3 regions of the Cupriavidus sp. H39 genome follow, and region 1 is predicted to be linked to each of the others. Evidence: predicted binding sites of a transcription regulator. Region 1 holds the regulator's gene; each other region holds the start of a gene.

Evidence for each region. The regulator sigma-54, encoded in region 1, starts transcription at its own class of promoters, with help from an activator protein. The targets are predictions, from matches to a motif close to TGGCANGNAANCTGCTTT.
Region 2: the regulator sigma-54 is predicted to act here: its motif matches at 5,396-5,413, upstream of ACOCMH_RS22045 (circularly permuted type 2 ATP-grasp protein).
Region 3: the regulator sigma-54 is predicted to act here: its motif matches at 2,412-2,429, upstream of urtA (urea ABC transporter substrate-binding protein).

What each region holds. Positions count from the first base shown of each region.
Region 1 is NZ_CP189848.1:674,283-681,253, reverse strand. Features, by position in the region: gene lptC (LPS export ABC transporter periplasmic protein LptC) at 1-540, shown strand, start outside; gene lptA (lipopolysaccharide transport periplasmic protein LptA) at 618-1,268, shown strand; gene lptB (LPS export ABC transporter ATP-binding protein) at 1,326-2,126, shown strand; gene ACOCMH_RS18600 (RNA polymerase factor sigma-54) at 2,248-3,726, shown strand; gene hpf (ribosome hibernation-promoting factor, HPF/YfiA family) at 3,775-4,125, shown strand; gene ACOCMH_RS18590 (PTS sugar transporter subunit IIA) at 4,478-4,933, shown strand; gene hprK (HPr(Ser) kinase/phosphatase) at 5,015-5,986, shown strand; gene ACOCMH_RS18580 (PsiF family protein) at 6,157-6,549, shown strand; gene rapZ (RNase adapter RapZ) at 6,658-6,971, shown strand, end outside.
Region 2 is NZ_CP189848.1:1,420,742-1,427,712, reverse strand. Features, by position in the region: gene ACOCMH_RS22065 (alpha/beta fold hydrolase) at 34-840, opposite strand; gene ACOCMH_RS22060 (peptidase) at 850-1,671, opposite strand; gene ACOCMH_RS22055 (transglutaminase family protein) at 1,785-2,624, opposite strand; gene ACOCMH_RS22050 (alpha-E domain-containing protein) at 2,669-3,643, opposite strand; gene ACOCMH_RS22045 (circularly permuted type 2 ATP-grasp protein) at 3,690-5,165, opposite strand; gene ACOCMH_RS22040 (gluconokinase) at 5,521-6,027, opposite strand; gene edd (phosphogluconate dehydratase) at 6,178-6,971, opposite strand, start outside.
Region 3 is NZ_CP189848.1:1,313,606-1,320,576, reverse strand. Features, by position in the region: gene urtB (urea ABC transporter permease subunit UrtB) at 1-952, opposite strand, end outside; gene urtA (urea ABC transporter substrate-binding protein) at 1,101-2,357, opposite strand; gene ACOCMH_RS21550 (gamma-glutamyltransferase family protein) at 2,810-4,864, shown strand; gene cyoD (cytochrome o ubiquinol oxidase subunit IV) at 4,943-5,311, opposite strand; gene cyoC (cytochrome o ubiquinol oxidase subunit III) at 5,311-5,955, opposite strand; gene cyoB (cytochrome o ubiquinol oxidase subunit I) at 5,961-6,971, opposite strand, start outside.

The DNA of each region.
Region 1 (6,971 bases):
CTGGTCCAGATCAACTCCCCCAAGGAAGACCAGGCCGCGCAGGCCACCAAGAAGCACGAGCCGGATTACTTCATGGACCGCTTCTCGGCCACCGAGCTGGCGCTGGACGGCAGCACCAAGATCCGCTTTACCGGCGAGCGCATGGTCCATTTCGAGGACGACCAGACCTACGAGGTCACGCGTCCCGCCATGCGCGCCTATGAGCCGGACCGCCCGCCGGTGACCGCGCGTGCCGACACCGGCCGCATGAACGCCGAAGGCACGGTGATCGACCTGTACGGCAATGGCTACGTGCTGCGCCAGCAGGGCACGGATCCGTCCAAGGACCCGCAGCTGACCGCGGCGTCGAGCTATTTCCAGCTGCTGGTCAATGACGACATCGTCAAGACCGACAAGCCCGTCAAGCTGACGCGCGGCCCGTCGGTCATGACCGCCAACGGCCTGGTCTTCAACAACGTCACCCGCGAAGTACAATTGCTCGGCAATGTACGCGGCACCATCATCACCGGGCCGTCGCCGGGCCGGGCGCCAGGGTCCTGAGCCCCGCACCGCGCGCACCGATTTCCGCGCAATCCGCACCATCACGCATCCAGACGCCCTCAAGCCACCCTGTTAACATGACCGCTTCCCTGACGACATCGTCCCGTCGACGCACCGCCCCGGCCCTGCTCGCGCTGGCCATGGCCTTCGGCCTGCTGGCCCAGCCTGCCCTTGCCGAGCGCGCGGACCGCGACAAGCCGATGGTGCTCGAGGCGGACAACGCGAGCTACGACGACGTCAAGCAGATCTATACGCTGAGCGGCAACGTGGTGCTGACCAAGGGCACCATGATCCTGAAGTCCGACGCCGCCGAGCTGCGCACCGACCCGGAAGGCTACCAGTTCGCCGTGGCCACCGCGAAGCCGGGCAAGCAGGCCTATATCCGCCAGAAGCGCGAAGGCGTCGACGAATACATCGACGGCTGGGGCGACCGCATCGAATACGACGGCAAGCAGGAATTCTCCAAGCTGATCGGCAACGCCCGCATGGCGCGGCTGCAGGGCGCCAAGCAACTCGACGAGATCCGCGGCGCGGTGCTGACCTACGACAGCCGCAAGGAACTCTACACCGCCGCCGGCGGCGGCAGCGGCGATGCCGCGGCAGCCAATCCGTCCGGCCGGGTGCGCGCGGTGCTGTCGCCGCGCCAGGACCAGAAGTCCGGCACCGCGGGCGGCGGCGGCTCGCCGCTGGACCTGAAGCCCGCGCCCGCGCCCGCCAACAAACCCTGACGCCAGTCGCCGGCCCGCGCGCCGGCGACTGCCACGCCTGAACGCCTGACCGTACCCATGACCGATAACGCCACCCTCGCCGAGAAGCCTTCCGTCGCAGCCAACGCCGTCCTGCCCGGCGGCAGCACGCTGGTCGTGCGCCACCTGAAGAAGCGCTATGGCTCGCGCACGGTTGTCAAGGACGTCTCGCTCGACGTGAAGAGCGGCGAGGTGGTCGGCCTGCTCGGCCCCAACGGCGCCGGCAAGACCACGTCGTTCTACATGATCGTCGGCCTGGTGGCCCTGGACGAAGGCGACATCGTGCTCGACGGCGACCACATCAGCGGCCTGCCGATCCACGAGCGCGCGCGCATGGGGCTGTCGTACCTGCCGCAGGAAGCCTCGGTGTTCCGCAAGCTCAATGTCGAGGAAAATATCCGCGCGGTGCTGGAGCTGCAGCAGGACCAGGGCAAGCCGCTGGCCAAGGCCGAGATCGAGCGCCGCCTGGATTCCCTGCTCGACGACCTGCAGATCGCCCACCTGCGCAACAACCCGGCACTGTCGCTGTCCGGCGGCGAGCGCCGCCGCGTGGAAATCGCGCGCGCACTGGCGTCATCGCCGCGCTTTATCCTGCTGGACGAACCCTTCGCCGGCGTGGACCCGATTGCCGTGGGCGAGATCCAGCGCATCGTCAGCTTCCTCAAGGCGCGCAATATCGGCGTGCTGATCACCGACCACAACGTGCGCGAGACGCTCGGCATCTGCGATCACGCCTACATCATCAGCGAAGGCACGGTGCTGGCTTCGGGCCAGCCGGAAGACATCATTGCCAATGACGCCGTGCGGCGCGTCTACCTGGGCGAGAACTTCCGCATGTGACAAGGCGGCCGCCCCGTGCGGGCGGCCATGGCGGCACGGCAGAGAGCCAGCGGCGATCACGGCGCATCAGCGATAGCAATTTCCGTTCCAACATCGGAAAGATGCGCATAAAATAGGTCGCATGAAACCGTCGCTACAGCTTCGCCTCTCCCAGCACCTGGCACTGACTCCGCAGCTGCAACAGTCGATCCGGCTGCTGCAGCTTTCCACGCTCGAACTGCAGCAGGAAGTCGAACAGGCGCTGACAGAAAACCCGCTGCTTGAACGGGAGAACGACTGGATCGAAAGCCCGCTGCGCGTGGCGGCCGATGGCTCGGTCAACTTACAGAGCGCCCCCGCGCCCGCCCCGGCCGAGCCCCAGGGCAATGGCGACGCGCGCGCCGACGGCGCCGCCGATGACAGCTACGGCGACAACAGCAGCGGTGACGACTACAGCAACGGCGACTGGAGCCTGGACGACTTCGCCCGGCGCCCGCAAGGCGACGAGGACGAAAAGACGCCGATGCAGCTGCGCGATGCCGAGCCCACGCTGCGCGAATACCTGATGGAGCAGCTGACGCCGCTGAAGATCTCGGCGCGCGACAAGGGTCTCGCCATCTTCCTGATCGAATCCCTCGATGACGATGGCTACCTGAGCGCCTCGCTCGAAGAGATCTGCGCGGAACTGCCCGAAGAGCTCGAGTTCGACCCCGACGAAGTCCACGCCATCCTGACGCTGCTGCAGAGCTTCGATCCGCCCGGCGTGGGCGCGCGCAATGCCGCCGAATGCCTGGCGCTGCAATTGCGCCGCCTGACCCACCCGCAACGCGAACTGGCGCTGACCATCGTTACCCATCACCTGGAACTGCTTGCGGTACGCGACTACACGCGGCTGAAGAAGGCACTGCAGGTCGATGAAGTCGCACTGAAGGCCGCGCACGACCTGATCCGCTCGCTGGCCCCTTACCCGGGCCACGCTTACAGCCGCCCCGAAGCCGATTTCGTGGTGCCCGACGTGTTCGTGCGCAAAGGCAGCGGCGGCTGGATCGCGCAGCTCAATCCCGATGTGATGCCGAGGCTGCGCATCAACGATATGTACGCGCAGATCCTGCGCGGCGCCAAGGGCGAAACCGGCACCGCGGGGCTGCAGCAGAAGCTGCAGGAGGCGCGCTGGCTGATCAAGAACATCCAGCAAAGGTTCGACACCATCCTGCGTGTCTCGCAGGCCATTGTCGAGCGTCAAAAGAACTTTTTCACCCACGGTGAAATCGCCATGCGCCCCTTGGTTTTGCGGGAGATTGCCGATACACTGGGTTTACATGAGTCAACCATCTCCCGGGTGACGACCAATAAATACATGGCTACGCCGATGGGTACTTTCGAATTGAAGTACTTCTTCGGTAGCCACGTGTCCACCGAAACCGGTGGCGCGGCTTCATCAACGGCCATCCGCGCCTTGATCAAGCAACTGATAGGAGCCGAAGACCCGAGGAATCCCCTTTCCGACAGTCGCATCGCCGAACTGCTGGGTGAGCAAGGCTTCGTTGTCGCACGACGCACCGTTGCCAAATATCGCGAAGCCCTCAAGATCCCCGCAGTGAATCTCCGCAAGTCTTTGTAGCCGAGCCCACCGCCTGCCTGGTGAGGCTCTTTCAGAAGGAGAAGCGCTATGAACTTCAAGATCAGTGGACACCACCTGGACATCACGCCCCCTCTGCGTGAGTACGTGGAAACGAAGCTGGAGCGAATCGTCAGGCATTTCGATCAAGTCATTGGCGTTAGCGTGCTGCTCTCTGTCGACAATCACAAGGAAAAGGACCGGCGCCAGTACGCGGAAATCAATCTGCATCTAAAGGGCAAGGACATCTTTGTCGAGGCGCATCACGAAGACCTGTATGCGGCGATCGACGCACTCGTCGACAAGCTGGACCGTCAGGTGATCCGCTACAAGGATCGCGTGCAAGGCCACGACCGCGAAGCGGTCAAGTACCAGATGGCCGCCGCGCAAATGCAGCAGTAACCGTGCCCGGCAGCCCGAAACGGGCTGCTGAACCAGGATTCCACAGGCAAGCCGCGCCGCGAAGCGCGGCTTTTTTGCGCCCGGGCGCCGGCTCGGCTGTGGCAGCGGAGCCAACCCTGTCACGCATAGGAACCCGAGGTGTTCGCAAGCGCAGCGTCAAGGTGTATGCTGCGCCATACAAAGAGAGAGAGAAAATCGTGGCCGCGCCTGCTCCCGCTGCGCTGCACAATGCGAGCCTAACCGCTGCTCTATAATGGGCCGGACGCCTCCCAGCCGCGCCGGCAGCGGCCAGGGAGCCAGCCGCTGCCCGGCGGAACGGTCCGCCCGCTAACTGAAATCCTGCGCATCGCCCATGAATCGTTTGGCCAAATTGCTGCCACCCGGCAACATCACCCTCGACGTCAGCGTCACCAGCAAGAAGCGTGTGTTCGAGCAGGCCGGGCTCCTCTTCGAGAACAATCATGGCGTGGCGCGCGCCATCGTGACCGATAACCTGTTCGCGCGCGAGTCGCTGGGCTCGACCGGACTCGGCGCCGGCGTGGCGATTCCGCACGGGCGCATCAAGGGCCTCAAGCAGCCCCTGGCCGCCTTCATGCGCCTGGCCGAGCCGATTCCGTTCGAATCGCCGGACGGCAAGCCGGTTTCGCTGCTGATCTTCCTGCTGGTGCCGGAACAGGCCACGCAGCAGCACCTGGAAATCCTGTCCGAGATCGCACAACTGCTGTCGGATCGCGACATGCGCGAGGGCCTGGCGACCCTGCCCACGCCCGATGCCGTGCACGAACTGCTGATTGCATGGCATCCCTGATCCACTGATTCCCCAGAGCGGGCCGGCACCAGACCGGGCAGGCGCCACGCGCTTCGCAGTCCGCCTTACCAGTCAACCCGCATGGAACTCACCGGCGTCACCTCCCAGTCTATCTTCGACGACAACGCAGCCGACCTCAAACTCTCGTGGGTCGCCGGCCTGGAAGGCGCGGACCGCGCCTTTGACGTGGAATTCGCCCGCGAAGCAACCTCCGCCGCCGACCTGGTGGGCCACCTCAACCTGATCCACCCGAACCGGATCCAGGTTCTTGGCAAACCCGAGATCACGTACTACCAGCGGCTGGACGACGAGACCCGCAAGCGCCAGATGGGCGAGCTGATCCTGCTGGAGCCGCCCTTCCTGGTGATCGCCGACGGCATGGAGCCGCCTCCGGACCTGGAACTGCGCTGCACGCGCTCGTCGACGCCCCTGTTCACCACGCCGGTGTCGTCCGCGGCGGTGATTGACCACCTGCGCCTGTACCTGTCGCGCATCTCGGCGCCGCGCGTGACCATGCATGGCGTATTTCTCGACATCCTGGGCATGGGCGTGCTGATCATGGGCGAATCGGGACTGGGCAAGAGTGAACTTGGCCTGGAACTGATTTCGCGCGGCCACGGGCTGGTGGCCGACGACGCCGTCGATTTCGTCCGGCTGGGGCCGGATTTCATCGAAGGCCGCTGCCCGCCGCTGCTGCAGAACCTGCTTGAAGTGCGCGGCCTGGGGCTGCTCGACATCAAGACCATCTTCGGCGAGACCGCGGTGCGGCGAAAGATGAAGATCAAGCTGGTGGTGCAGCTGGTGCGGCGCAACGATGGCGAGTTCGAGCGGCTGCCGCTGGATTCGCAATACTTGGACGTGCTCGGGCTGCCGATCCACATGGTCAAGATCCAGGTGGCGGCCGGCCGCAACCTTGCCGTGCTGGTCGAGGCTGCCGTGCGCAACACCATCCTGCGCCTGCGCGGCATCGACACGCTGCGCGATTTCATGGATCGCCAGCGCGCCGCCATGCAGGCCGACGCTGTCTCGCGCGGGCAGGGCCGGCTGCTTTAAGCCGCCGTTCGCCGCGGTTTGCAATTGCTTACAACGGCGTAGCCACATCCCGTCAACGTTTCTTAGGCATGCTCCGTTTTGTGCTGTAATGGGCATCACGCCCGTTACGGAAGCTGCAACGCCGACCCGGCGCGCGGCGATAAGGTTTTCCACCCCCGAGGAGAGCAAGCATGAAGACACTGATTGCGATGTGCGCGCTGGTCACCCCGTTGATCGCGGCCAGCGCATTTGCGCAGACCGCCACCCCGGCCACGCCCGCGACCCCGGCCAAGCCATCGGCTACTGCCCCGGCCACGCCTGCCGTGCCCGCCACGCCTGCTACGCCGGCCAGCCCCGACAAGCCCGCGGCCAATACCCAGCAGGACAAGATGAAGGCCTGCAATACGCAGGCCGCCGGCAAGAAGGGCGACGAACGCAAGGCTTTCATGAAGGAATGCCTGTCGAAGTCGGGCGCGCCGAAGACCCAGCAGGACAAGATGGCTTCGTGCAGCAAGTCCGGCAAGGGCAAGAAGGGCGACGAATACAAGGCCTACATGAAGGAATGCCTGTCGAAGGCAGCCTGAGCGCCACCACTGGCGAAGCAGCATGGCGAACCGGAAGGTTCGCCATTTTTGTTGGTGTCAACGTGCTGTCATGACGCAGCCAGCACCTGATGCTATGCTTCAGTTGCTATGCGCATCATCCTCATCACCGGCATATCCGGTTCCGGCAAGTCCGTCGCACTGAACGTCCTCGAAGATGCAGGCTATTACTGCGTGGACAACCTGCCGGCCCAGTTCATCCCTGAACTGACCCGCTATCTCGACAGCCAGGGCTATACGCACCTGGGCGTGGCCACCGACATCCGCAGCCGGGAATCGCTGGACCAGTTGCCCGACACCGTGCGCGCGCTGGCCCCCGAGCACCAGGTCGAGGTCATTTTCCTGACCGCCAGCACCGATGCCCTGGTGCAACGCTACTCCGAAACGCGCCGGCGCCATCCTCT
Region 2 (6,971 bases), 750 kb from region 1:
CGCGGCGCTGCGGCGCATGCGCCGCACCCCGGCTCAGCGCCCCTGCTGGCGCATCGCGGCGATCAGTTCGCGCACCAGTTCCGCGGTTTGCCGGGGCCGCTCCATCGGGTACAGATGACCGCCTTCGATAAAGCGCAGGTTGGGCCCGACCAGCCGGCGCGTCGCCCCCAGTCCGCACTGCCGTACCTCGCGCGAACGGGTGCCGGCGACAAAGCCGACCGGCACCGGCGCCCCGCGCGCGACCTTGCGCCCGAGGCTGGTTGGCAGCGTGCGGTAGATCCAGTATTCGACCTCGCGGTCAAAGCGCAGCCGGCGCTCGTTGTCCTTGCCGGTGGGCTCGGTGCCGTGGATGGCATAGTCGCGCAGCACCTCCTGGTCCCACACCGCGAAGTTGGGCTTGGCGCGGAAATGTTCCCAGACCGCCTCGGCATCCGGCCAGTGCGTGCGCCGGTTCCTGGTCACCGCCGCCGGGCCGGGCTTTTCGTCGATGCCCAGCATCTGGGCGGTCTTCAGCAACGATGCGCGCCAGCCGGCGATGATCGGCGAGTCCAGCATGACCACGCCGCGCACCCGCTCCGGACGGCGCAGCGCCGCCATCAGCGACAGGAAGCCGCCCAGCGAATGGCCCACCAGCCATACCGGCTCGCGGTACTGGCGGTCGATTTCGCCCAGCAGCTCTTCCACCAGGTGCGGCCAGCCGCGCGTCACCGGGAATTCCGGCTTGTGCCCGTAGCGGTCCACGGCGCGGAACTCGAACTCGCCGGCCAGCTCGCCGAACAGCTTGCGGTAAGTCGTCACCGGAAAGCCGTTGGCATGGGAAAAATGGATGATCTCGCGCATTCTGCCGCCTTAATCCGGCTTGCGTGGATGCATGCGCTTGGCCCGCACCGGCTGCGCCCAGCGGTCCGCCTCGCCGGAGCGCGCCAGCGAGAATTCCGCCGGCGCGGCCGGGTCCCACTCCGGGTTATGGATTTCGCCGAAGACCTGGCGCAGGCGTTGCCCCCAGGTGTCGCGGATCATGCGGAAATAGGCGTTGCGCTCGTCGATATTGACGAAGCGCGTCACCCGCAGCGAATCGGCTTCATAAACCAGCAGGTCCAGCGGCAGGCCCACCGAGATATTCGACTTCAGCGTCGAATCCATCGAGATCAGCGCGCACTTGGCGCCTTCCGCCAGCGGCAGCGACGGATGCACGACGCGGTCGACAATGGGCTTGCCGTACTTGGCCTCGCCGATCTGGAAGTAGCAGTTCTCGGGCGTGGCCTCGACGAAATTGCCGGCGGCGTAGACATTGAACAGCCGCACGCGCTCGCCGCGCACCTGGCCACCGAAGATCAGGCTGACATTGAACTCGATGCCGGCGTCGCGCAGCGCATGCGCATCGCGCCGGTGCACCTGCCGCACCGCTTCGCCCACGATCGAGGCGGCCTCGAACATGTCGCGCGCGGTCCACAGCGAGCGCTTCTCGTCATGATCCTCGATCAGGATCTGGCGCACCGACTGGCTGATAGCCAGGTTGCCCGCGGTCATCAGCACCATCACCCGGTCGCCGGGTTCCTCGAACACCGTCATCTTGCGCGCGGTCGAGATGGCGTCTACCCCGGCATTGGTGCGGGAATCGGACAGGAATACCAGGCCGGCATCCAACCGCATGGCTACACAATACGTCATGATTTGTCTTGGTGTTCTTGGTGGCGGCCGGGGTGGCCCGGCAGGGGCCTGCACCTTCCGGATTCTAGCCTCCGTGCACCAGCACGGCGCCGCGTCTGGAAGCCAGCACCTAATTAGTTCGAAAGTGGCGTGATGGTTACATTGACTTCCAGCGTCTCACCGGCGCCGCCGTCCAAAATGCCCCGCACTGGCGCAGCCGAAGCGTAATCGCGACCGACCGCCAGCCGTATATGCCGTTCGTCAGTAAGGCAGCCGTGCGTGATGTCGATGCTGCACCAGATCTCGCCGGCCGGGTCCAGGCACACGTCGGCCCAGGCATGGCTGGCCAGCTCGGTGGCAGCCGGGTCGTAGAAGTAGCCGCTGACATAGCGTGCCGGGATGCCCAGCGCCCGGCACGCCGCAACCATCACCTGCGCCTGGTCCTGGCACACGCCGCTGCCCAGCGCGAAGGCCTGGGCCGCCGAGGTGCCGACGTCAGTGGTATTGGGCTTGTAGCGCACGCGCTCGCCGATCCCGCTGGCGAGCGCCAGCAGCGCGCCAATGTCATGCCCGGCGGCGAGGAACGGCGCGGCAAAGGCCTGCATCTCGGCCGGCGCCGTGGTCAGCGGCGTGCTGCCGAGGAAATACAGCGGCGATACCCGCGCTTCGCCATCGGGCGGGGCGTCGCGGAACGCATGGTGGCCGTCGCGGTCGAGGTCGCCGTGCGGCGGCAGCACTTCCACTTCGCCGCTGGCTTCGATGGCGATGGTGCTGGCGGGCCCCGCCACCGTGAAGTTGTGCACGATGTTGCCGAAGCCATCGCGCGCCGCCGTGGGCTTGCCGGGCGTCGACAGGTGCCAGTAGTTGACGGTCTGCAGCGGGCCCGAGCGCGGCTCGAGCCGCACTTCGTGCACGCTGCGCCGCACCGGTTCGGTGTAGCGGTAGACAGTATGGTGGTGGATCTTGTATTTCACGATATCAGGGCGCGGCGGCGCATGGAGGCTGCCGGCGGCCCGGGTCAGGCCACCTGCAGCGGCACCAGGAAGTCCCGGCTGATGCCGTTGCCGAGGTCGCCGATGCGCTCCAGGAAGCTGGTCAGGTACGCATGCAGGCCAACGGCAAAGATATCGTCGATCCGCGCGTACTTCAGGTCGGCGTGGAGTTTACCAGCCTGCCGCTCGGTTTCCGCCGACTGCTGGTTGCGCACCGTATGCAGGATCGCCACCACCTCGTCCATGCTCGACACCAGCGAACGCGGCATGTCCGGGCGCAGGATCAGCAGTTCGGCCACGCGCTGCGGCGTGATGACCGCGCGATAGACCTTGCGGTAGACCTCGAAGCCCGACACCGAGCGCAGGATCGCCGCCCAGTGGTAGAAGTCGTTCGGGCCGCTGCCCTGATCGGGATCGGCCTCGACCACCACGCCCTCCCCGCCGGAGGATGCCTGGAACTTGACGTCGAGGATCCGCGCGGTATTGTCGGCCCGCTCGAGGAAGGTGCCCAGCCGCATGAAATGAAAGGCATCGTCCTTGAGCATGGTGCCGAACTGCACCCCGCGCGCCAGGTGCGAGCGGAACTTGACCCACTCGAAGAAGCGCGCCGGGTCTTCCTTCAGCACGCCATCGGCAATCAGGCGCTGGACCTCGAGCCAGGTGGTGTTGACGGTCTCCCAGACCTCGGTGGTCAGCGAGCCGCGCACCGCGCGCGCGTTCTCGCGCGCCGCGCGCAGGCAGCTCATGATGGACGAGGCATTGGTCATGTCGCGCACCATGAAATCAATCACGTCGTCGCGCGACAGCAGGCCGTATTTGTGGTCGAAGACGTCGGTCAGCTCGGAGATATCGAGCATGGCCCACCAGCCCTGCTCGGCCACTTCGGCCGATTGCGGCAGCAGCGAGGTCTGGTAGTTGACATCGAGCATGCGCGCGGTGTTCTCCGCGCGCTCGGTGTAGCGGGCCATCCAGAACAGGTGATCGGCGGTGCGGCTCAGCATGTGGGCTCTCCGGGGTTGGCGGCGGTCGTCATGGCCGGCATCGCGTTCATCGCTCCAGCACCCAGGTGTCCTTGGTGCCGCCCCCTTGAGAGGAATTCACCACCAGCGAACCTTCCCGCAGCGCCACGCGGGTCAGTCCGCCCGGCACCATCCGCACTTCCTTGCCCGACAGCACGAACGGGCGCAGGTCGATATGGCGCGGGGCGATGCCGGCCTCGACATAAGTCGGGCAGGTCGACAACGCCAGCGTGGGCTGCGCGATGTACTGCTCGGGCCTGGACCTGACCACCTCACGGAAGGCATCGATCTCGGCGCGCGTCGCCGCCGGGCCAACCAGCATGCCGTAGCCGCCGGCGCCATGGGTTTCCTTGACCACCAGTTCGCCCATATGGTCCAGCACGTACTGCAGGTCATCGGGGCGCCGGCACATGTAGGTCGGCACGTTGCTGAGGATGGCCTCTTCGCCCAGGTAGAAGCGGATCATGTCCGGCACGTACGGGTAGATCGACTTGTCGTCGGCAACGCCGGTGCCGATCGCATTGCAGATGGTGACGTTGCCGGCGCGGTAGACCGACAGAAGTCCGGCGGCGCCGAGCGCGGAATCAGGACGGAACGCGAGCGGGTCGAGGAAATCGTCGTCGACGCGCCGGTAGATCACGTCGATGCGTTGCGGGCCCTGCGTGGTGCGCATGAACAGGTGGTTGTCCTCGACGAAGAGGTCGCTGCCTTCGACCAGTTCCACCCCCATCTGCTGCGCCAGGAAGGCATGCTCGAAGTACGCCGAGTTATACATGCCGGGCGTCAGCACCACCACCGTGGGATCGGCGATCGCCTGCGGCGAGACCCCGCGCAGCATGTCGAGCAGCAGGTCAGGATAGTGCGCCACCGGCGCCACGCGGTTGCGCGCGAACAGGTCCGGGAACAACCGCATCATCATCTTGCGGTTCTCGAGCATGTACGACACGCCCGACGGCACGCGCAGGTTGTCTTCCAGCACGTAGAACTCGCCCTCGCCGGCACGCACCACATCGATGCCGGCGACATGCGCATAGACGTCGTGCGGCACGCTGACGCCGAGCATCTCGGGCCGGTACTGGGCATTGTTGTAGATCTGGTCGGGCGGGATCACGCCGGCGCGGATGATGTCCTGGCCGTGGTAGATGTCATGGACGAAGCGGTTCAGCGCGGCCACGCGCTGGCGCAGGCCTTTTTCCAGCAGCGCCCATTCGCTGGCCGGGAAAATGCGCGGGATCACGTCGAACGGGATGGTGCGCTCGGTGCCGGTATTGGCCTCATCCTTGTCGCCGTAGACAGCAAAGGTGATGCCCACGCGCCGGAACACCAGGTCGGCCTCGGCGCGCTTGTTGCCCATCGTGCTTTCGGTCTGGCGCGCCAGCCATTCGGCGAAATGCCGGTAGTGGAGGCGTACCGCGCCATCAGGCACGGCCTGTCCCGCGTGGATCAGCGCCGGCGCACCGTCATCGCGCCAGTCCAGCATCTCGTCGAAGTACCGCGCCGCCATGATGGCCGCTCCTCCATGTCGCGGGCTGCCGCCGCGGCCGCGCGAGTTCGCGCCGCTGCGGGCCGCCCTGGTTGCCCTGGCTGTCGTGCCCTGCGCCGCGACGGCGCCGGTTTGGTGCACGCCACGGTGATGCCGTCGAGTCACTGGCCCTTCCAGCATACCCGTGCCGGCGAAAGCCGCAAGGTGGCCCGGTGGGCGCCCCATGCCCCCGCACCGGCACCGGAACCGATCAAGCAAGATGCCTGCCAGCGCACGCAAAAACGGCCGCCGGCGAGGCCGGCGGCCGTGGTTGCGTGGCATGGAATATCGGACTGCCCGCCCCGCCACCATGCTTTGCGGGCACGGTGACAGCGGCTCAGCGCGCCGCGCTAGCGCCTTGCCGCATGGTGGCCTGCAAGATAGTGTCGACCAGCGCCTCGGGCGGCTGGCGGATATCGAGCGCGAGCGCGTCCCCAGGTTCTTCCAGCGTATCGAACTGGCTTTGCAGTAGCTCGGGATTGAAGAAGTGCTCGGTGCGCGCGGACAGGCGCTGGCCGATCAGCGAGGCATCGCCCTTCATGAACACAAAGGTCACGCCGCCATCGGGCGGGGTCAGGCGGTCCCGGTAAGCCTGGCGCAGCGCCGAGCAGGTGAACACATGGGTGCGGCCTTCGGCCCGGGCCGCGTCGATGGCGGCGCGCATGGCAGCCAGCCACGGCCAGCGGTCTTCGTCGGTCAGCGGGATGCCGGCATGCATCTTGGCCTTGTTGGCGTCGCTGTGGAATTCATCGGCGTCGTGGAAGCCGCAGCCCAGCCGCTGCGCCAGCAGCTGGCCGACCGTGGTCTTGCCGCTGCCGGAAACGCCCATCAGGATATAGATCATTGTCTGCTCCGTCGGTCTTGGTATCGGATGGTGTTGCCATCCTTGTCTGTCCTTGTCGGTCCGGCCGGACGTCGTTGCGGCGGTGCAAAGGCGTCCCGGGGCGCTGCCGCCCCGCAGGAAACTTCAGGGAAAAATCGGCCTCTGGCCTGGCTATTGTGCGACGGATTGCGCCGCCGCGGTATGGCCGTGCCCCGGCGCGCCGGCATCGGCATCCACCTCGGACAGGTCGAGTGCACTGCCGCCCTCTTCCGCGATGCGTGCGTGGCGCCGGAACAGGCCAAACAAGCCCCGCCCCAGGCTGAACTGCGCGAACCGGTCGGCAGGCGCGCGGGCCAGCGAGCGCGCCGCGAATTCGCTTTCGTCGCCCAACCATTGCAGCGTGCCGGCGACGGCGTCGACACGGATGCGGTCGCCGTCGCGCACGCGCGCCAGCGCGCCGCCTGCCAGCGCCTCGGGGCCGACGTGGATCACCGCCGGCACCTTGCCGGAAGCGCCGGACATGCGCCCGTCGGTCACCAGCGCCACCTTGTGGCCGGCGTCCTGCAGCGCGCCGAGCAGCGGGGTCAGCCGGTGCAGTTCCGGCATGCCGTTGGCATTCGGCCCCTGGAAACGCACTACCGCAACCAGGTCGCCGCCGAGTTCGCCGGCATCGAACGCGGCCTGCAGTGCTTCCTGCGAGTCGAACACCCGCACCGGCGCTTCCACCACGCGGTGCTCGGGCGCCACGGCCGAGACCTTGATTACGCCGCGGCCCAGGTTGCCCTGCATCAACCGCAGGCCGCCCTCGGCCGAAAACGGCGCCGCGGCCGTCGCCAGCACCTGCGGGTCGCCGCTCTGCGCCGCGCCGTCGCGCCAGTGCAGCACGCCGTCAGTCATCACCGGTTCCTGCGTGTAGCGGGCCAGGCCGGGGCCGGCCACGGTGTGCACGTCCTCGTGCAGCAGGC
Region 3 (6,971 bases), 640 kb from region 1:
CCAGGAACGAAGCCGGCAGCGCCGCCGGCAGGTACCAGTCGAACGCACCCGGCGCGTAGGCGCGGAACAGCGACTGCACCACGTAGGTCGCATAGGCGCCAATCATCAGGAATTCACCGTGCGCCATGTTGATGACGCCGATCAGGCCATAGGTAATGGCCAGCCCGAGCGCGGCTAGCAACAGCACGCTGCCCAGGCTCAGTCCGGCGAACAGGTTGCCGATCAGCTCGGCGCGGCGCTGGTCGCTGCGCAGCGTGTCCAGCGCCTGCTGCGCGGCCAGGCGCACGTCGGCATCGGGCTCGCGGTAGTTGCCGGCGCTGTTGCGCTCCACCAGCGGCGCCAGCTTCTGGCGGCTCTGCGGGTTGCTGTCGCTGCCGAGGATGCGGATGGCTTCAAGCCGCGCGTCATGCGCTGCGGGGTCAGCCGGCTCGGCCAGCACCAGGTTGGCCCAGATCACGTCCAGGCTGGTGCGCAGGCCGGCATCGGCCTCATTCTTGCGCGCGGCTTCGACCGCGGCGCGCGAGGCGCTTTCCGGCTGGGCGCGCAGCGTGGCGACCGCCTGCGCACGCACCGCGATGTCGGGTGACTGCAGCAGCAGGCTGCTGGCGGCGCTGTCGACCAGCGCACGCAGGCTGTTGTTCAGGGTCAGGGACTCCAGTTCGTCGGCTTTCACCGCGACCGGCTTGCCGGTAATGGCATCGACGGTCTTATCGCCGTCCTGGCGCACCATGCCGACCGACGCTGCGTATTGCAGCGCGTCGTCCTGCAGGGCCTTCAGGATCGGGCCGGCCTGATCGGGCGGGGCCTTCGCGAGCGCGGTCAGTGCCGCGGTCTTGGCATCGAAATCGTCTTCGGCCAGCGGCTTCAGGTCGGCCTGCGTCAGCGCCGCGGCCCACGGCGCAGCCGCCAGCAGCAACGCCGCCAGCAGGGCGCGCAGCCATGGCATGGCCATTGTCGGAAGTAGTTTGGGCATAGTGGCTGGCGCAGTGGCGGCGCTTCAGCGCCTTGTTGTTCTGGTGTGCGAAAGGGGGCGATGTGCTCCCTCCCCCCCGCCTTGCGGGAGAGGGAAGCCATCGTCACGGAGCCAGGCTGGCGTCCGCTTACATCACCTTGTCCGGCTTGCCTTCGTTACCCGCGATGAACGGGCTCCACGGCTGCGCACGCACCGCCTTCGGCGTCTTCCACACCACCGAGAACTGGCCGTCGCCCTTGACTTCGCCGATCATCACCGGCTTGTACAGGTGGTGGTTCTCACCCATCGTCAGCGTGAAGCCGTCCGGTGCCTTGAAGGTCTGGCCGTACATGGCGGCGCGCACCTTGTTGGTGTCGGTGCTGCCGGCCTTCTTCACGGCCTGCGCCCACATGTGGATGCCGACGTAGGTGGCTTCCATCGGATCGTTGGTCACGCGCTTGTCGCCGCCGGGCAGGTTGTTGGCCTTGACCCAGGCCGCCCACTGCTTGCGGAAAGCATCGTTCTCGGGATTCTTGACCGACATGAAGTAGTTCCACGCGGCCAGGTGGCCCACCAGCGGCTTGGTGTCGATACCGCGCAGCTCTTCTTCACCGACCGAGAACGCCACCACCGGCACGTCCTTGGCCTTGAGCCCGGCGTTGCCCAGTTCCTTGTAGAACGGCACGTTGGAATCGCCGTTGATGGTGGAGATCACCGCGGTCTTGCCGCCCTGCGAGAACTTCTTGATATTGGCGACGATGGTCTGGTAGTCGCTGTGGCCGAACGGGGTATAGACCTCTTCGATGTCCTTGTCGGCGACGCCCTTGCTCTTCAGGAAGGCGCGCAGGATCTTGTTGGTGGTGCGCGGGTAGACGTAGTCGGTGCCGAGCAGGAAGAACCGTTTGGCGCCACCGCCCTCCTTGCTCATCAGGTATTCCACCGCCGGAATGGCCTGCTGGTTGGGCGCGGCGCCGGTGTAGAAGACGTTCTTCGACATCTCTTCGCCTTCATACTGCACCGGGTAGAACAGCAGCGCGTTGAGCTCTTCGTAGACCGGCAGCACCGACTTGCGCGACACCGAGGTCCAGCAGCCGAAGGTCACCGCCACCTTGTCCTTGCTGACCAGCTGGCGCGCCTTCTCGGCGAACAGCGGCCAGTTCGACGCCGGGTCGACCACCACCGGTTCCAGCTTGCGCCCGAGCACGCCGCCGCTCTTGTTGATTTCGTCGATGGTCATCAGGGCCACGTCCTTCAGCGACGTTTCCGAAATCGCCATGGTGCCGGACAGCGAATGCAGGATGCCGACCTTGATCGGCTCCTTGGACTGCGCCAGCGCCAGCGGGCTGGTACCGATCATCGCCGCGGCGGCTATCGCCGACAGCTTCAGCATGTCACGTCGTTGCATTTGCAGCTCCCGTTTATGGTGTAGGTCAGGGACTACGCTCCCCGGGGTGATGCATCTGCAACTAGCGTGCCACGGCGACAAGCCCCGCGCGGCGCGGCCACAGGCGGCGCGGGCGGCCGGATGCCGGCTGCAGTGCCCGCGCGCACCATCGCCGTGCAACGCAACTACGCACTGTGACAGTGCGTGCCAGCCATGGCGGGCGATCCCGGTGCATGTCGCACCCGGCCGGATCCGGCTTGCGCCACCGTGGCGCCGTTGGCAAGTGCCGACCTGCCGGCACCGTGGCCGGGGCGCAATTAATCAACCGCTTAAACCCGGATTCGAATGCATGTAAATCCGTACATTCAATGATTAAGACCTGAGCGCCGCCCGACTACGGTGAAAGCTGGCCGCGGTCTTTGCCCACGACGACGGCCCAGGCATTTCCCGGACCACACAAGGAAGGAGAAATCATGCCGTACGCTGCCGATCCCAACGCATCCTCCGCCGAACCGCAGCTGCCGCTGCGCGCCACCCCTCCCTGGCGCCAGCGCCGCGGCAAGCTGGCCCTGGCGGCATTTGCCCTGACGCTGGGCGCTTGCGGTGGCGGCGGCGGCGACTCGCCGCCACCGCCACCGCCGCCGATCACGCCGACCGCCGGCTGCGAACTGGACGGCAGCACCGGCGGCCAGGCCGTGGTCCTGCCGGGCGACCCCAACGCGCCGGAGCAGGCGACCGGCTATGCGCCCAAGGTCACCGTCTATAGCAAGACCTATATGGCCGTGACCAACAATCCGGTCTCGACCAAGGCGGCGTGCGACGTGCTGAAGGCCGGCGGCACCGCCATCGACGCCGCCGTGGCGGCGCAGATGGTGTTGAACCTGGTCGAGCCGCAATCGTCCGGCATCGGCGGCGGCACCTTCATCCTGCATTTCGACGCCGCGACCCGGCAGGTCACCGCCTACGACGGCCGCGAGACCGCGCCCGCCGCCGCCGATGAAAACTACCTGCGCTGGAAGTCCGCCACCGACCAGACCGCGCCGCTGCCCACCGCGATTCGCAGCGGCCGCTCCATCGGCACCCCGGGCACGCTGCGCGTGCTGGAACTGGCCCACCGCGACTACGGCAAGACCGCGTGGAAGGAATTGTTCGCGCCGGCGATCAAGCTGGCCGCCGACGGCTTTGCGATTCCGCCGCGCATGGCCGCCGCGATCTCGGACAGCGCCACCGTGGCCAACATCAAGCGCGATCCCGAGATGGCCGCCTACTTCCTGAACCCCGACGGCACGCCGCGCGCGGTCAACACCATGCTGCGCAATCCCGCCCTGGCGGCGGTGTTTACCGCCATTGCCGTGGGCGGCGCCGACGCGTTCTACAAGAACGGCCCGATCGCCCAGGCCATCGTCAACAAGATCCAGACCACCTACGACGGCACCACCACGCCCGGCGTGACTACGCTGGACGACCTGGCCAACTACCAAGCCAAGAAACGCACGCCGGTGTGCACCACCTACCGGCAGTACGAGGTGTGCGGCATGCCGCCGCCGTCGTCGGGCGGCATCGCGGTGGCGCAGATCCTGGGCATCGTCGAGAACTTCGACATGGCGGCGCAGAAGCCCACCCTGGTCGACCAGAACGGCGGCCGGCCCAGCGTGCTGGGCGTCCACCTGATGGGCGAAGCCGGACACCTGGCCTACGCCGACCGCAACAAGTACGTGGCCGACACCGACTTCATCCCCTTGCCCGGCGGCACCTGGGACACCATGCTGAACAAGCCCTACCTGAGCCAGCGTGCCAGCCTGATCAGCACCACCAGCTCGATGGTGACGCCGGTGGCAGCGGGCAACCTCGGCGACGTGCCGCTGGCGCCGTCGATGGTGGAAGAACGCGGTACCACGCACCTGTCGCTGCACGATAAGTACGGCAACGTGGTGGCGATGACTACCACCATCGAGTCGGGCCTGGGGTCGTACCACATGACCAACGGCTTCCTGCTCAACAACGAGCTGACCGACTTCAATGCCGATCCGGCGCCTGGCGGCGTGCTGGTGGCCAACCGGCTGCAGCCGGGCAAGCGCCCGCGCAGTTCGATGGCGCCCACGCTGGTGTTCAGGCGCAACGGCGACGGCTCGCGCGGCGACTTCTACATGACCACCGGTTCGCCGGGCGGCGCCACCATCATCCAGTACGTGGCCAAGACCCTGGTGGCTTCGCTGGACTGGGGCATGGATGCGCAGCAGGCGGTGTCGATGATCGACTTCGGCGGCTCCAACGGTGCCGGCTCGGCCATGATCGTCGGCGGCGAGCATCCCAATGTCGACACCAGCACGCCGGCCGGCGGCCTGCCGGGCGACAACGACCCGCTGGTGCGGGGCTTGCGCAACCTGGGCCATACGGTGAATGTCGCGGCGCAGTCGAGCGGCTTGAGCGCGATCATCCGCTCCACCATCGGCGGCTCCGCCGTGCTGGTGGGCGGCGCGGACCCGCGCCGCGAGGGCGTGGTGCTAGGCGATACCTTCAAGCCGTGACGAGGTCGCGGCAAAGAAAAACGGGGCCCCTCGCGGGGCCCCGTTTGTCGATGCCAGGATGCCAGGACCGCGCAGCCCTTACATCACCATCATGTTGGCGTTCAGGTTGTGCATGATCCACAGCGAACCCGCCACCACGATCACCAGGATCAGCGCCGTGAACAGCAGCGCGATCACGTTGCTGCGCTGTTCGGACGACGAGTCCAGGTGCAGGAAGTACTTCAGGTGCACGATCATCTGGACCACGGCCATGCCCAGGATGATCCACAGCATGGTGCCCTTGTCCATGGTGCCGTCCATCACGATCTTGAACGGGATCACCGTCAGGATCACGGCCAGGATGAAGCCGATCGCGTAGGACTTGAAGCTGGCGTGGCCGCCAGCGTGGCTGTCGTGCGCGTGCGAGTCGTGGGCGCCGTGCGCCGCCGGTGCGTTGTGTTGTGCCATCACAGATGTCCCATCAGGTAGACCACGGTAAACACGCCGATCCAGACCACGTCCAGGAAGTGCCAGAACAGCGACAGGCACATCAGGCGCTTGCTGAGCGTCGGGGTGATGCCCTTCTTGCCCAGCTGCCACATCAGCACGATCATCCACAGCATGCCGCTGGCGACGTGCAGGCCGTGGGTGCCGACCAGCGTGAAGAACGACGACAGGAACGCGCTGCGGCCCGGGCCGGCGCCTTCGGCGATCAGGTGGTGGAACTCGTTGATTTCCATCGCCATGAAGCCAAGGCCCAGCAGAAACGTGATGCCGAGCCAGGTCTGCACGTGCTTCAGGCTGCGGTTCTGCAGCGAGATCATCGCCATGCCGTACGTGATCGAGGAGAACAGCAGGATGAAGGTCTCCACCAGCACGTAGTTCAGCTCGAACAGCTCCTTCGCCGACGGGCCGCCTGCCAGTTCGCCGCGCAGCACGGCGAAGGCCGCGAACAACCCGGCGAAGATGATGCAGTCGCTCATCAGGTAGATCCAGAAGCCATACACCGTATTGGCACTGGTATCGTGGTGCGCATGGTCATGGCCGTGCGCGCCGGCGTGAGCCGGGGCGCCTGCCTGCGCGGGGATGCGGTCTAGGACTTGAGTCGACATGGTTCTCAGGCTTGCGAAGCAATGCGCTGCAGATGGCGCGTTTCGATCTGCTCGACCTCGGTGGCCGGCACGTAGTAGTCGATGTGGTCGTCGTTGCTGCGGTGGATGAACGCCCAGATCATGCCGACCAGGCCAACCACCACCAGCCACCAGATGTGCCAGGTCAGGGCGAAGCCGAACACCAGGCTGAAGGCGCCGATGTAGAAGCCCGCGCCCGTGTTCTTGGGCATGTGGATCTTCTCGTAGCCTTCGGTCGGCAGGGTCTCGCCACGGGCCTTCATGTCGGCGAACGCGTCCAGGTCACGCACCACCGGGGTGTGCGCGAAGTTGTAGAACGGCGGCGGCGACGAGGTGGCCCACTCCAGCGTGCGGCCGCCCCACGGGTCGCCGGTCACGTCGGCCAGCTGCTTGCGGTCGCGGATCGACACCACGATCTGCAGCACCTGGAAGAAGATGCCCAGCGCGACGAACACCACGCCCACCACGGCCAGGTACAGCCACGGCGTCCAGGCCGGGTTGTCGGTGTGGTTCAGGCGACGGGTCATGCCCATCAGGCCCAGCACGTACAGCGGCATGAAGGCGAAGTAGAAACCCACCAGCCAGCACCAGAACGCGTACTTGCCCAGGCGCTCGTTCAGCTTGAAGCCGAACGCCTTCGGCCACCAGTAGGTGATGCCGGCCAGGTAGCCGAACAGCACGCCGCCGATGATCACATTGTGGAAGTGGGCGATCAGGAACAGGCTGTTGTGCAGCACGAAGTCAGCCGCCGGCACGGCCATCAGCACGCCGGTCATGCCGCCGATCACGAAGGTGATCATGAAGCCCAGCGTCCACAGCACCGGCGTGGTCATTTGCACGCGGCCGCGGTACATGGTGAACAGCCAGTTGAAGATCTTCACCCCGGTCGGGATGGAGATGATCATGGTGGTGATGCCGAAGAACGCGTTGACGTTGGCGCCCGAGCCCATCGTGAAGAAGTGGTGCAGCCACACGATGAACGACAGCACCATGATCGC